Regions from separate parts of the Mycobacterium shimoidei genome, predicted to be linked through region 1. Evidence: predicted binding sites of a transcription regulator. Region 1 holds the regulator's gene; the other holds the start of a gene.
The links. Region 1 encodes LexA, which represses DNA repair genes until DNA is damaged. Its sites were predicted from a motif close to CGAACANNTGTTCG; they were not measured.
Positions count from the first base shown of each region.

Region 2: a site for LexA is predicted at 4,341-4,354, ahead of MSP7336_RS18985 (HNH endonuclease signature motif containing protein). Genes of this name have one in related genera too.

Region 1 is NZ_UEGW01000001.1:4,167,584-4,174,179, reverse strand. Features, by position in the region: gene MSP7336_RS20135 (sunset domain-containing protein) at 75-2,057, shown strand; gene lexA (transcriptional repressor LexA) at 2,076-2,771, opposite strand; gene MSP7336_RS20125 (LysM peptidoglycan-binding domain-containing protein) at 2,983-3,453, shown strand; gene nrdR (transcriptional regulator NrdR) at 3,579-4,043, shown strand; gene MSP7336_RS20115 (peroxynitrite isomerase) at 4,067-4,552, shown strand; gene MSP7336_RS20110 (PhzF family phenazine biosynthesis protein) at 4,549-5,235, opposite strand; gene MSP7336_RS20105 (proteasome assembly chaperone family protein) at 5,257-6,234, opposite strand; gene MSP7336_RS20100 (trypsin-like serine peptidase) at 6,414-6,596, shown strand, end outside.
Region 2 is NZ_UEGW01000001.1:3,957,095-3,963,690, reverse strand. Features, by position in the region: gene rapZ (RNase adapter RapZ) at 1-659, shown strand, start outside; gene yvcK (uridine diphosphate-N-acetylglucosamine-binding protein YvcK) at 656-1,711, shown strand; gene whiA (DNA-binding protein WhiA) at 1,708-2,685, shown strand; gene MSP7336_RS18985 (HNH endonuclease signature motif containing protein) at 2,710-4,290, opposite strand; gene MSP7336_RS18980 (DUF3556 domain-containing protein) at 4,549-6,312, shown strand; gene gap (type I glyceraldehyde-3-phosphate dehydrogenase) at 6,413-6,596, shown strand, end outside.

The sequences.
Region 1 (6,596 bases):
AGGAGTTCGCAATTCCTCGTTGCGCGGCGCAAGGTGGTGAAGCCCGGGCGACGGTCCGGGGCCCGGGAGGTGTTGTGAAACGGCAGCAGGGGCGATTGAGGGCGGCAGTGCGACGTAGCGCGCTCGCTGTGGTGGCCGTGGCGGCGAGTGCCGTGGCGTGGGTGCCGACCGCCGTGGCATCCCCGGAAAGCGACGCCGCCGATGCGATCACCGCGGCGTGGGAGGCCGCCGGCGGAGACAACTCAGAGGTCGGCGCCAGACAAGGCGACGTTTACGCCATCGGCACAGGGTTCGCCGCGAACTTCGCCAACGGGAAGATCTTCTTCACCCCGGATACCGGCGCCAGGGCGCTGTACGGGGCGGTGCTGGACAAATACGAAGCCCTGGGTGGACCTGCGAACAGCGATCTGGGCTTCCCGACGACCGACGAAGCGCCGGGTCTGGCCGGACCGGACAGCAGATCCAGCGTCTTCTCCGCCAGCGACACGCCGGTCATTTTCTGGACTCCCGAGCACGGTGCCTATGTCGTGCGCGGGGCGATGAATGCCGCCTGGGACAAGCTGGGCAGCTCGGGCGGCGCACTCGGAGTGCCGGTTGGCGATGAAACCTACGACGGCGAAGTCGCCACCCAGCCGTTCAGCGGGGGCCGGGTGTCGTGGAACCGGGTGACCAAGACGTTCACCACCACCCCACCCGAGCTGGCCGAACAACTGACCGGCCTGCAGGTGCCGATCGATGCGACCGCCGCCATCAATCTGGCCTGGCGTTCGGCCGGCGGAGAAACCGGTCCGCTGGGCGCCAAGCAAGGCGGGCAGTATCCCATTGGCGACGACGGACAGGCGCAGAACTTCGCCGAGGGCAAGGTGTTTTTCAGCCCCGCCACCGGTGCTAACGCCGTCGAGACCGACATCTTGGCGAAGTACGAATCACTAGGCGGGCCCACCGGCGACCTGGGGTTCCCCACCACCAACGAGGCCGACGGCCCGATCAAGCCCAGCCGGGTCAGCACGTTTTCCGCCACCGACGAGCCGGTGATCTTTTGGACACCCGACCACGGGGCGTTCGTTGTGCGCGGTGCCATAAAGGCCGCGTGGGACAAACTGCGGGGTGCGGCAGGTCAATTGGGCCCGCCGGTGGGGGATCAGACGGTGGACCACGACGTGGTCACGCAGAAGTTCACCGGCGGCCAAATCTCCTGGGACCGCGCCAACAACACGTTCAGCACCGAGCCGGCCAACCTCGCGACGGCGCTGTCCGGTCTGCAGATACCGGGACAGCAGTCTCCGTCCGGCGTCGCACGGCCCGCCGACACCGGCTCTGAACGCCCATGGCAATGGTGGTGGCTGTCTGGCATCATCCCGGTGCTGCTGTTGCTCGGGCTCATCGCACTGGGTGTGCGACGGCGCCGCCGCCGCGTTACCGCTGCTCGCATGCCGACACCGGCGCTCGAACCCGAACGCGACATCCAGCGCGGTTACGACATGGTCCCGGAGACGGACCAGCAGTGGGAGGCCGACACTGGCAGCGACCTCGGCCCGGTCCCGTTCCCCGATGCGTATGCCGAGTCGGCGGCGGACGTGCCCGACCGGCCCGGGGTCGAATGGAGGCCGCGTGCCGGCGTCGGCGCCCGCCTCGACGAGGGCCGGATGGACGACGACAGCAACACCGCCGCGATTCGTTCCGGATTCGATCAGGAACTCGCCGATGAAGATCCCGACGCGGTGGACACCGCACCGACGGGGATTCCCACGGCCAGCGATGTGAATGTGAGTTCCGGTGGGCGACACGCAGCCGCCGACAACGACTATGACGACGATAATGACTATGACGACGATGCCGGACTTGAGCCGGCCGCATCCGGCGGGCCTGCTTACCCGACGATCCACCTTCCGCTGGACGACCCGCACGAGGCACCTGACGGCTATCCGGTCAAGGGCAACGCCAGCTTTGGTCTGTACTACACGCCCGACAGCTCGCTCTACGACGACGCGTTTGCCGAAATATGGTTCAGCAGCGAAGAAGTCGCGCAAGCGAACGGTTTCACCAAAGCTGATTAACGGCGGACTGAAGGCTGACTAGATCTTGCGGATCACGGTCACAACCTTGCCGAGCACGGCGGCGTCGTTCCCCGGGATGGGGTCGAAAGCCGGGTTGTGCGGCATCAGCCAGACCTGACCGCCGGTGCGCTTGAACGTCTTGACGGTGGCTTCGCCGTCGATCATCGCCGCGACGATGTCGCCGTTGTCGGCGACGTTCTGCTGACGTACGACCACCCAGTCTCCGTCGCAGATCGCGGCGTCGACCATCGAGTCGCCAACCACCTTGAGCAAGAACAGCGCTCCCTCGCCGACCAGCTCCCGGGGCAGCGGGAAGACGTCTTCGACCGCTTCTTCGGCGAGGATGGGGCCGCCTGCGGCAATCCGGCCCAGGACGGGGACGAATGTCGGTTCGGGTAGCGCGTCCGAGCCCGACACGTCGGTGAGCACGGTGGGCCCGGCGGCCTCGTCGGCGCCGCGGACGTCGACCGCGCGCGGCCGGTTCGGATCCCGGCGCAGGTAGCCCTTGCGTTCCAGCGTGCGCAACTGATGGGCCACCGAAGAGGTCGAGGTCAAGCCGACGGCGTCACCGATCTCTCGGATGCTCGGCGGATACCCGCGGCTGGTGACCGAAGCGCGGATGACCTCCAGGATGGTTCGTTGCCGCTCGGTCAGGGCTGAATCCGCCGCCCGTTCGCGGCGCTGCACGCCGGGGCCCTCGCTGCTGTCGCTCATAGGGACGAATGTAGCCGCAATTGTCCCAAAGCTCAAACATTTGTTCGAGGCGTGTCGAATCGCGCCCCCTCGTCGGGGTCCGTGCTTGTCGGTGCGGTGTCGTACGCTGCCCGACACAATGCAACAGTTCGATCACACGTTCGGAATTCGAACGCACTATCGATTATATTTCGAACAAGTGATCGACACTCTCTTCGGGAAAGGGGCACAGATGACAGTCATCGAGACGACGCGGCCGGGCCGGCGAAGCGTGGTCAGGCCGGTCCGGATCCAGCCGATCAGCCCCGCCGGCCGGCCGAGGTCGCGGGGTCCGCGGCCGTCGCGGCCGGCCGTCGCGCCGCCGCGCTACCGGGGCACGGGCGTGATGCTGTCCACGGCGCCGCATCGGCCGCGCCCGATCACGCCGGCGACGACGGTCGCGCTGGCCATGCTCGCCGCGTTGATCACCATCTGGCTGGGGGTGGTGGCGCACTTCGGCGACGCGGTGCAGGGCAGTTCGGCCGGAGTACCGGAGCGGCTCGCCGTGGTGCGGGTCGAGCCGGGGGAGTCGCTGCAGCACCTCGCCGGGCGCGTGGCGCCGGACGCGCCGCGCGGTCAGGTCGTCGAGCGCATCCGCCAGCTCAACAACCTGGACACGCCCGCGCTGGCCGCGGGCCAGACCTTGATCGCCCCGGTCGGCTGACGGGTTGAGCCGTGCACGGCGAATGGCGCCGGCCGATCTCGACGACGCTGAGTCCGCACAGCGCGGCGCGGGTAGGCTCAGGCTGTCCTGAACTACCCGGCTACCAGCGCGGTGAAGGAGCGGCCATGCACTGTCCGTTCTGTCGTCACCCGGATTCCAGGGTGGTGGACTCGCGGGAAACCGACGAAGGTCAAGCGATCCGGCGTCGCAGGTCGTGCCCTGAATGCGGGCGGCGATTCACCACCGTGGAAACCGCAGTGCTGGCCGTGGTCAAGCGCAGCGGCGTCACCGAACCGTTCAGTCGGGAAAAAGTCATCAGCGGCGTGCGTCGGGCATGCCAGGGCCGCCAGGTCGACGACGACGCGCTGAACCTGCTGGCGCAGCAAGTAGAAGACACCGTACGCGCGAAGGGCTCACCCGAAGTTCCCAGCCACGAGGTCGGTTTGGCGATCCTCGGACCGCTGCGCGAGCTCGATGAGGTCGCGTATCTACGGTTCGCGTCGGTGTACCGATCCTTTTCCTCCGCAGACGATTTCGAGCGTGAGATCGAGGCGCTACGCGCGCATCGCAAGGTGTCGAGTCCGGGCTGAGGGCGACGACGTAGGCTGGCTACATGCCCGCCGACCTGCATCCTGACCTCGAAGCACTGGCGCCGCTGTTGGGTACCTGGACCGGCCGGGGTTCGGGGAAGTTTCCGACCATCGAGCCGTTCGAGTACCTCGAGGAAGTCGTCTTCACGCATGTCGGTAAGCCGTTTCTGGCCTACGGCCAAAAGACTAAGGCCGCAACCGATGGCAAGCCGCTGCACGCCGAGACCGGATATTTACGAGTGCCGCAGCCCGGCCACATCGAGCTGGTGCTGGCCCACCCCAGCGGCATCACCGAAATCGAGGTCGGTACCTACGAGAAGAGCGACGGCGTCATCGAAATCGACTTGACCGCTTCGACAATCGGCCTCACACCTACCGCCAAAGAGGTGACCGCCCTCGGTCGTCGCATTCGCATCGACGGTGACGAACTGTCATATTCGGTGCAGATGGGTGCCGTCGGTCAGCAGCTGCAAAACCACCTCACCGCGGTGCTGAGACGTCAGGGCTAAACAAAGTACGTCACTCCGTCGTTGACGACGCGGCCGGCGACTCGAACCCAACCCTCGGGATTCCACGTCGTTTCGATCACCGAGCCTTTGCCCTGAACGATGGTCAAATCGCGGCTGAGATAGTCGGTGATGCGCACCGCGGCGGAGCCGGTGGCTTCATCTTCGGGCACACCCAGGCCCGCCGCGAACATCCGGGAACGTATGCGTCCTGCCGACTGGTCGGTCCAGGTCCACAGGTAGTGCTGGGCGTCGTCGGGAAAGTCGGCGGGGTCGGCTGCGGCGAGATCGTCGAGCGACTCCAGTTCATGGATGGCGAATTCGGGCGCCCACTGGCAGCGGGCGCTGATCGCGGTGACGTCGTTGTCGTAATCCACCTGCACGATTCCGGCCGGCACTTGCAGCGTGCGGATCGGTGTGCCCCGCTCCCGCAGCCACCACGCCACCCCCACGGTCGGATGGCCGGCGAACGCGAGTTCGGTGGCCGGGGTGTAGATGCGCGCATGCGCGGTGGTCGATCCGGCAACCGGCAAGTCGACGAAAATCGTTTCGCTGTAACCGAGTTGGCTCGCCAGGCGCTGTCTGTTGAGGCCTTGCACGCTATTGGCGTCGACGACGGCGAGCGGATTCCCGAAATTGCCTGAGGCATCGGCAAACACCCGCAACACCGTCACGTCGATGCTCATGGGTGCCTACCGCTCCGGGGGTCAGGCCGGATTGTCGTCGTCGAACTTCTTCTCGGCCTGTTGGGCGAGGAACCGCTCAAACTCCGCGCCGAGCTCGTCGCCGCTGGGCAGATCCTCGTCGCGGGTGAGAAGCGACCTGCTCTCTTGAGCGGCGACAAACGCGTCGTATTGGCGCTCGAGGGCGGCGACCACTTGGGCGACCTCCGAACTGGCTTCGACCTGCTCGTCGATTCTGGTTCGGATCTCGGCTGCCGCCTCAGCCAGCGCCTGGACCGGCAGCTGCAGCGATGCCGTCTTGGCCACCTGCTCCAGCAGCGCCTGCGCGGCGGCCGGATAGTCGGTTTGGGCCAGGTAATGCGGTACGTGCACGGTGAAGCCGACGACCTCATGTCCGTGCTGAGCCATCCGGTACTCCAGCAGATTCGACGCGCTGCCGGGCACCTGCACTTCGGCGATCCACGGCGTGAAGTCGGCGATCAGCTCGCGGTTGTTGGAGTGCGCCGTCATCGTGATCGGCCTGGTGTGCGGGACGGCCATCGGGATGGTGCCCAGCCCGATCGTCTGCCGGACCCCGAGCCGCTCGGCGAGTAGTCGCACTGCGCTGATGAACCGCTCCCACTTCAGATCCGGCTCCATGCCCGCCAGCAGCAAGAACGGGGTGCCCACGCTGTCATGCAGCGCGTACAGGCTGAGCTCGGGGTCGTCGTAGTGGGTGAAGTGGTCGGTCTTGAACGTCATCAACGGACGCCGGGAGCGGTAGTCGAGCAGCTCGTCGATCGCGAAAGAGGCCACCAGCTCGGTGTCCAGCTCTTCGCGCAGATGACGGGTGGCCAGCCGGATCGCATGGCCGGCGTCGGAAAAGCCTTCCAGGGCGTGCACCAATACCGGACCCCGGCCATCTGACGACGACAGCTGCGGAGCCGGGAACTCGAGCTCATACATCCCGTTCTGTTCGGGCTGGTAATGCTGTTCCCGTTCCGGGGGCTGGTTGTGGCTCATAACTATTGTCTCCTCGTCACGGCCCAATGTCGCACCGCGCTAATAGTTTCGCTCACATCGGCGGACAACACCTAGCACGGCGAACCCGCCTGTGTGTTCGAAACGCGGTCGCACCGGATCGCATTCCTTGTCGAGTACCCCGTTTCTCCGAAGCACATGAGCGGGCATGATCATCAGCGATGCGGATTGTGACGACGGCCACCGGCCTGCTGGCCGGGCTGACCTTGGCCCTGACCGGTTGCGAGCATCCCCCGAACACTCTGGATGCTTCGCCGACGATCAGCCCGTCTCAACGGCATGTTACCGATATCGCAGTCCAGGGTCCGGCCGCTCCGGTTCCCCCGGATCCGCGGGTCGGGGCC
Region 2 (6,596 bases), 210 kb from region 1:
ACTGGGTGCGCAACGACCTGGCCACGCGCAACATCACGCCGCGGGTGTTGTTCATGGAGGCTTCCGACGACATGCTGGTGCGCCGCTACGAGCAGAACCGTCGCAGCCACCCGCTGCAGGCCGGGCAAACACTGGCCGAAGGCATCGCGGCCGAGCGCGAGATGCTGGCGCCGGTCCGGGCCACGGCCGACCTGATCATCGACACCTCGACGCTGTCGGTGCGGGCGCTGCGGGAGAGTATCGAACGAGCCTTCGGTGGCGAGACTGTCGCGCACACCAGCATCACCGTAGAGTCCTTCGGCTTCAAATACGGGCTGCCGATGGACGCCGATATGGTGATGGATGTTCGATTCCTGCCCAATCCGCACTGGGTCGACGAATTACGGCCCCACACGGGCCAGCATCCGGCAGTTCGTGACTACGTGCTCGGCCAGACTGGCGCGCAGGAGTTCCTGGAGACCTACCATCAGTTGCTGTCCTTGGTTGTCGACGGCTACCGCAGGGAGGGGAAGCGCTACATGACCGTTGCGATCGGCTGCACAGGAGGCAAGCACCGCAGCGTCGCTATCGCCGAGGCGTTAGCACGGCTGCTGGAGCCCGAGGAGTCGGCGGAGCAACTGTCGGTGCGCGTCCTGCACCGGGACCTGGGCCGCGAATGACTCCAGGTCCCAGCCCCAACATTGTCGCCCTGGGCGGCGGACACGGCCTGTACGCGACGCTGTCGGCGGCACGACGACTGACCCCGCACGTCACCGCCGTCGTCACGGTGGCTGACGACGGCGGATCTTCTGGCAGGCTGCGCAGCGAACTCGACGTAGTACCACCCGGTGATTTACGAATGGCGTTGGCGGCATTGGCATCTGACAGTCCGCACGGGCGCCTGTGGGCGACAATCCTGCAGCACCGGTTCGGTGGTAGTGGCGCGCTGGCCGGGCATCCGATCGGTAATCTGCTGTTGGCCGGGTTGAGTGAAGTGCTGGCCGATCCGGTGGCCGCGCTCGACGAGTTAGGCCGCATCCTCGGCGTCAAGGGCAGAGTGCTGCCGATGTGCCCTATCGCGCTGCAGATCGAGGCCGACGTCTCGGGCCTCGAAACCGATCCGCGAATCTTCCGTTTGATACGTGGCCAGGTCGCCATCGCGACCACGCCCGGCAAGGTGCGCCGGGTGCGGCTGCTGCCCGCCGACCCGCCGGCCACCCGTCAGGCGATCGACGCGATCATGGCCGCCGATCTGGTGGTGCTCGGGCCGGGGTCCTGGTTCACCAGCGTGATCCCGCATGTACTGGTGCCGGGGTTGGCCGCAGCGCTGCAGGCCACTACGGCGCGCCGCGCACTGGTGCTCAATCTGGCGCCCGAGCCGGGCGAAACGGCCGGTTTCTCGGTGGAGCGTCACCTGCATGTGCTGGCCCAGCACGCGCCGGATTTCACCGTCCACGACATCATCATCGACGCCGAGCGGGTGCCGAGCGAACGGGAGCGGGAGCAATTGCGCCGCACCGCAACGCTGCTAAGGGCGCGCGTTCAGTTCGCCGACGTCGCTCGGCCTGGTACACCTTTACATGACCCAGGGAAGTTGGCTGCGGCACTCGACGGGGTGGGGGTGCGTGACATCGGCTCCGCAGCGCAATCGGTGACCGCCCCGATGCCGATTGAAGGTGAGCGTCAAAAAACCGGCGCAGACGGACCGAGGGGTGACGACGCGTGGCAATGACGGCCGAAGTCAAAGACGAGTTGAGCCGCCTGGTGGTGAACTCGGTGAGCGCGCGGCGCGCCGAGGTCACCTCCTTGCTGCGGTTCGCCGGGGGGCTGCATATCGTGGCCGGCCGCGTGGTCGTCGAAGCCGAAGTTGACCTGGGCAGCATCGCGCGGCGGCTGCGCAAGGACATCTTCGAGCTCTACGGCTACAACGCGGTCATACACGTGTTGTCCGCCAGCGGAATTCGCAAGCAAACCCGATATGTGCTGCGGGTCGCCAACGACGGCGAGGCGCTGGCCCGTCAGACCGGGCTGCTCGACTTGCGCGGTCGCCCGGTGCGAGGCCTGCCGGCCCAGGTGGTCGGCGGCAGCATCGCCGACGCCGAAGCCGCCTGGCGCGGGGCATTCCTGGCGCACGGATCGCTGACCGAGCCGGGCCGCTCCTCGGCGCTGGAGGTCAGCTGCCCCGGCCCGGAAGCGGCGCTGGCATTGGTGGGCGCGGCGCGCCGGCTCGGTATCAGCGCCAAGGCCCGCGAAGTTCGCGGGGCCGATCGCGTCGTGGTGCGCGACGGCGACGCGATCGGCGCGCTGTTGACCCGGATGGGAGCCCAGGACACCCGGCTGGTGTGGGAGGAGCGGCGGATGCGCCGCGAGGTGCGAGCCACAGCGAACCGGCTGGCGAACTTCGACGACGCCAATCTGCGTCGCTCGGCGCGCGCAGCGGTCGCCGCGGCCGCCCGGGTGGAGCGTGCGTTGGAAATCCTGGGCGACAGCGTGCCCGACCATCTGGCAGCGGCAGGCAAACTTCGTATCGAGCACCGGCAGGCCTCGTTGGAGGAGCTGGGTCGGCTGGCTGATCCTCCGATGACGAAAGATGCTGTTGCGGGCCGTATTCGACGTCTGCTGTCGATGGCCGACCGCAGGGCGAAGCAGGAAGGCATTCCCGACACCGAATCGGCGGTGACACCGGACCTACTCGAAGACGCATAGGTCGGAAGCCCCCACCCGCGACCCCTAGAAGGGTGGATCGTCGGGTATTGGTGGCGGTGACGGCGGCGGTGGCTTCCAGTCGGGTGGTAGTTCTTCGGGTTCGCGCGGGTCGTTGACCCAGGTGCAGAACGGGCTGGTGCTGGGTTCGCTGCCTTTGAACAGAAACAGCATGTCGCGCATGTGATTACGGAATTTGCGATGCTCGACTTCCTCTTTGCGTGCGAACTCGAGCCGGCGACGGGCTTCGTTGATCGGGCGCTGCTCACGGTTGTGCTTACGGGCCCAGGCAATTCGTGCGCTACGTTGCTTGGAGCGACTGCGCCGGTTGGGACTGGGTTGCGAACACGCCGGCGCGCGGAGTTGGTCGAAGAGATCAGCTCCGCCCGGACTCGTGCGATAGGTCTGCCCGGCGGGGGACGTCCACACCACCGTGCCGTCAGCCAACTGTGTATCCTGCCATCCGCCAAAAGTTTTCAGCCTGTGATGGCGGCGGCAAAGGCATTTGAGGTTAGACGCCACCGTGAGCCCGCCCGCTGCCGGGTTGGAATGGTTGAACGGAATGGTGTGGTCGAGGTCGCAGTGCGTTGCTCGGCGATGGCACCCCGGGAAGCGGCAGGTCAGATCCCGGCAACGGATGAGCCGCTCGAGCGCGGCAGAGGGCTGGTACTGCAGTGCGGCGCGGGCGCTGGTCTCTGGATCGGCCAGTCGCAGCAGTGCCGTCGCCGCTAAGTCACACACCTGCTCAGCGTCGATGACCCCGTAGCCCTCCAGGTAGCCCGGTTGGTCGCTGTTGCCGTTGACGGTCGCCTCGCTGGCCACCACGTTGATGATCACTTGCGCCCCGCCGGTATTGCGATCAGGGCCAGCGACCTTGCTTGGGCAGTCCGGTCTCCCGCAGGCGCAGGCCAATTCACGGCCTTCGGTCAACGCGGCCAGCGCATCGGCGCGACGCTGATCCAACGTCCGAGGATCGGCTGCGCAGACCTGTTTCGCCAGCTGTGACAGTCGCTGATCAAACGCCGTCGCCGCCGCTGCAGCCACTGTGCCGTAAACCTCAGCCATCCCGTTGTCCTGCGCGCAAATCCCGATATGGCGGTCGTCTGCTGCCTTGGTACGGCGCTCGCGGGCAGCATCGGGGTCGGTTACCCTTACTGCCGCGTCGACGGCATTGATGATGCGCTGCTTTGACCAGCCGTGCCATTTGCCGATGCGTTCGGCCAACGACTGATCGAGCTTGGCGATCAACGCCTTGTCGGTGACCAAATCGATCCGACTGATGATCAACCGCACAGTGCGCCAATCGGTTCGGCCTTCTGCCAGCAGCGCGGCCACCGCAGGGAACCGGACATCGAGCGCTTCGCCATATGACACCAGGTACGACGCCCCGGTCGGGGACAGGTTCATCGCCGCGGCCACCTCGGCGGTGGTCTGTTCGAACCCGTCGATCACCGCATAGCCGCGCTCGGCTTCGGCTTTCTCGGCCGCAGCGACCCGGCAACGCAGTAACGCGGCCACGGCCGCCAGGCGCCGCGCCACCAGCATCGACTCCATCCGATACGACGACTCCACCACCGCCACCAGCCCAGCCGGATCCAGCTCAACCATGCCGGTCGGGTCACCGATACCGGCCGCGGCCAACGGATCCGCCATCGTATCGAACATGCTTTCGAGCGTACTGCAGACGTCTGACACGATCATCGGCCAGCCGGTTCACCGCCGGGGTTATCCCCAGTCGCGCATTCATCCACAACGCTCGGCGAATTCAGGACATACTCAACGCACCCTGGTGCCGGTCACGGGCCGCGATTATCGTCATCGCAGCGTCGGCATCAAACTTGTCCACTGATTTCCAGGCGAGGGCACATGGGTTTTATTGCACCGGAACTTCCCAACGTCGATCACGACACTTGGCCCACACTGCCGTGGCGCACCCGGGTCGAGGTCTGCAGTCGGCACTGGGCCGAACAGGGCTTCGGCACGCCCTATGCGGTCTATCTGCTCTACTTGTTCAAGATCGCGGTGTACGTCGTCGCCGGCGCCGCAATCATCTCGCTCACACCCGGTTTGGGCGGCCTCGGCGACATCAGCCAGTGGTGGACGCAGCCGATCGTCTACCAGAAGGCCATCATCTTCACCCTGCTGTTCGAGGTGTTGGGTCTGGGCTGCGGATCCGGCCCGCTCACCGGACGATTCTGGCCACCGATCGGCGGGTTCCTCTATTGGTTGCGGCCCAAGACGATTCGGCTACCGCCCTGGCCGGGCAAGGTTCCGTTCACCGCCGGCGACACCCGCACCTTCATCGACGTGCTGCTCTATGTCATCGTGCTGGCTTCGGGGATATGGGCGCTGCTGTCGCCCGGACGGGGCGGCCCGGTCACGGGCGCCGGCGACGTCGGGGTGATCGACCCGATCCTGGTTGTGCCGGTCATCGTCGCGTTGGCGGTGCTGGGCCTGCGCGACAAGACGATCTTCCTGGCCGCCCGCGGCGAACACTATTGGCTGAAGCTGTTCGTGTTCTTCTTCGCTTTCACCGACCAAGTTTCCGCGTTCAAGATCATCATGCTCGCCATGTGGTGGGGAGCGGCGACCTCCAAACTCAACCATCACTTCCCATATGTCGTGGCGGTGATGACAAGCAACAACGCGCTGCTGCGCGCCAAGGCGTTCACCTGGCTCAAGCACAAGCTCTACCGTGACCCGGTCAACGACCTGCGCCCCTCGCTTTTGCCCAAACTCATGGCCCACGTCGGCGGAACCACAGCCGAATTCATTGTGCCCACCGTTCTGGTTTTCTTCGCTGATGGACAACCGTGGCGGTGGCTACTCATCGGCTTCATGGTGATCTTCCACCTCAACATCATTTCCAACCTCCCGATGGGGGTGCCGTTGGAGTGGAATGTGTTCTTTATCTTCTCGCTGTTCTACCTGTTCGGGCACTACGGCGCGATCCAAGCCACCGACATCTCGTCACCGTGGCTGGCTGCGGTCTTGGTGATCGTGCTCGCGGTGGCGTTGATCGCGGGAAATATGTTTCCGCAGCAGATCTCGTTCCTGCCGGCGATGCGCTATTACGCCGGGAACTGGGCCAGCAGCCTGTGGTGTTTCCGTGCCGGCGCCGAAGATCGCATCGAAGCGAACATCGTCAAAAGCTCCGCGCTGGTTTTCAACCAGTTGGTGAAACTTTACGATCGGGCGACCGCCGAAGTCGTCGCCGACAAGGTCCCGGGGGCGTTCCGTTCGCTGCACTTGCATGGTCGAGCGCTCAATGGCCTATTGCCGCGCGCGCTAGCGGGTAACGAGGCCGACTACAGCATTCGGGACGGCGAGATCGTCGCCGGCCCGCTGGTGGGCTGGAATTTCGGTGAAGGCCATCTGCACAACGAGCAGCTGCTGGCCGCCGTGCAACGACGGTGCCAGTTCGCCGAAGGCGATCTGCGGGTGATAGTCCTCGAAGGCCAGCCAATCCAGACCCAGCGGCAGTGGTACCGGATCTTCGACGCCAACGCGGGCCTGATCGAGGAAGGGTATGTCGCGATCGCCGACATGCTGAGCCGTCAGCCCTGGCCCGAACCGGGTGATGAGTTCCCGGTCCACCTCACCACCCACCGTGACCCGGTGAGCAAATAACCCCGCAGGTCAGCAACGTGTCGGACCAGACCTCGCGATGCCCCCGGCACACCACTAGGCTGGTCGGTGGATCAGATCAGCAACCAAGGAGACGAGAGACGTGACGGTCCGGGTAGGCATCAACGGCTTCGGACGAATCGGGCGGAACTTCTACCGGGCCCTACTGGCGCAGCGCGAGCAAGGCATCGCCGATGTCGAGGTGGTGGCCGTCAACGACATCACCGACAACGCGACGCTGGCCCATCTGCTCAAATTCGACTCGATCTTGGGCCGGTTGCCCCAAG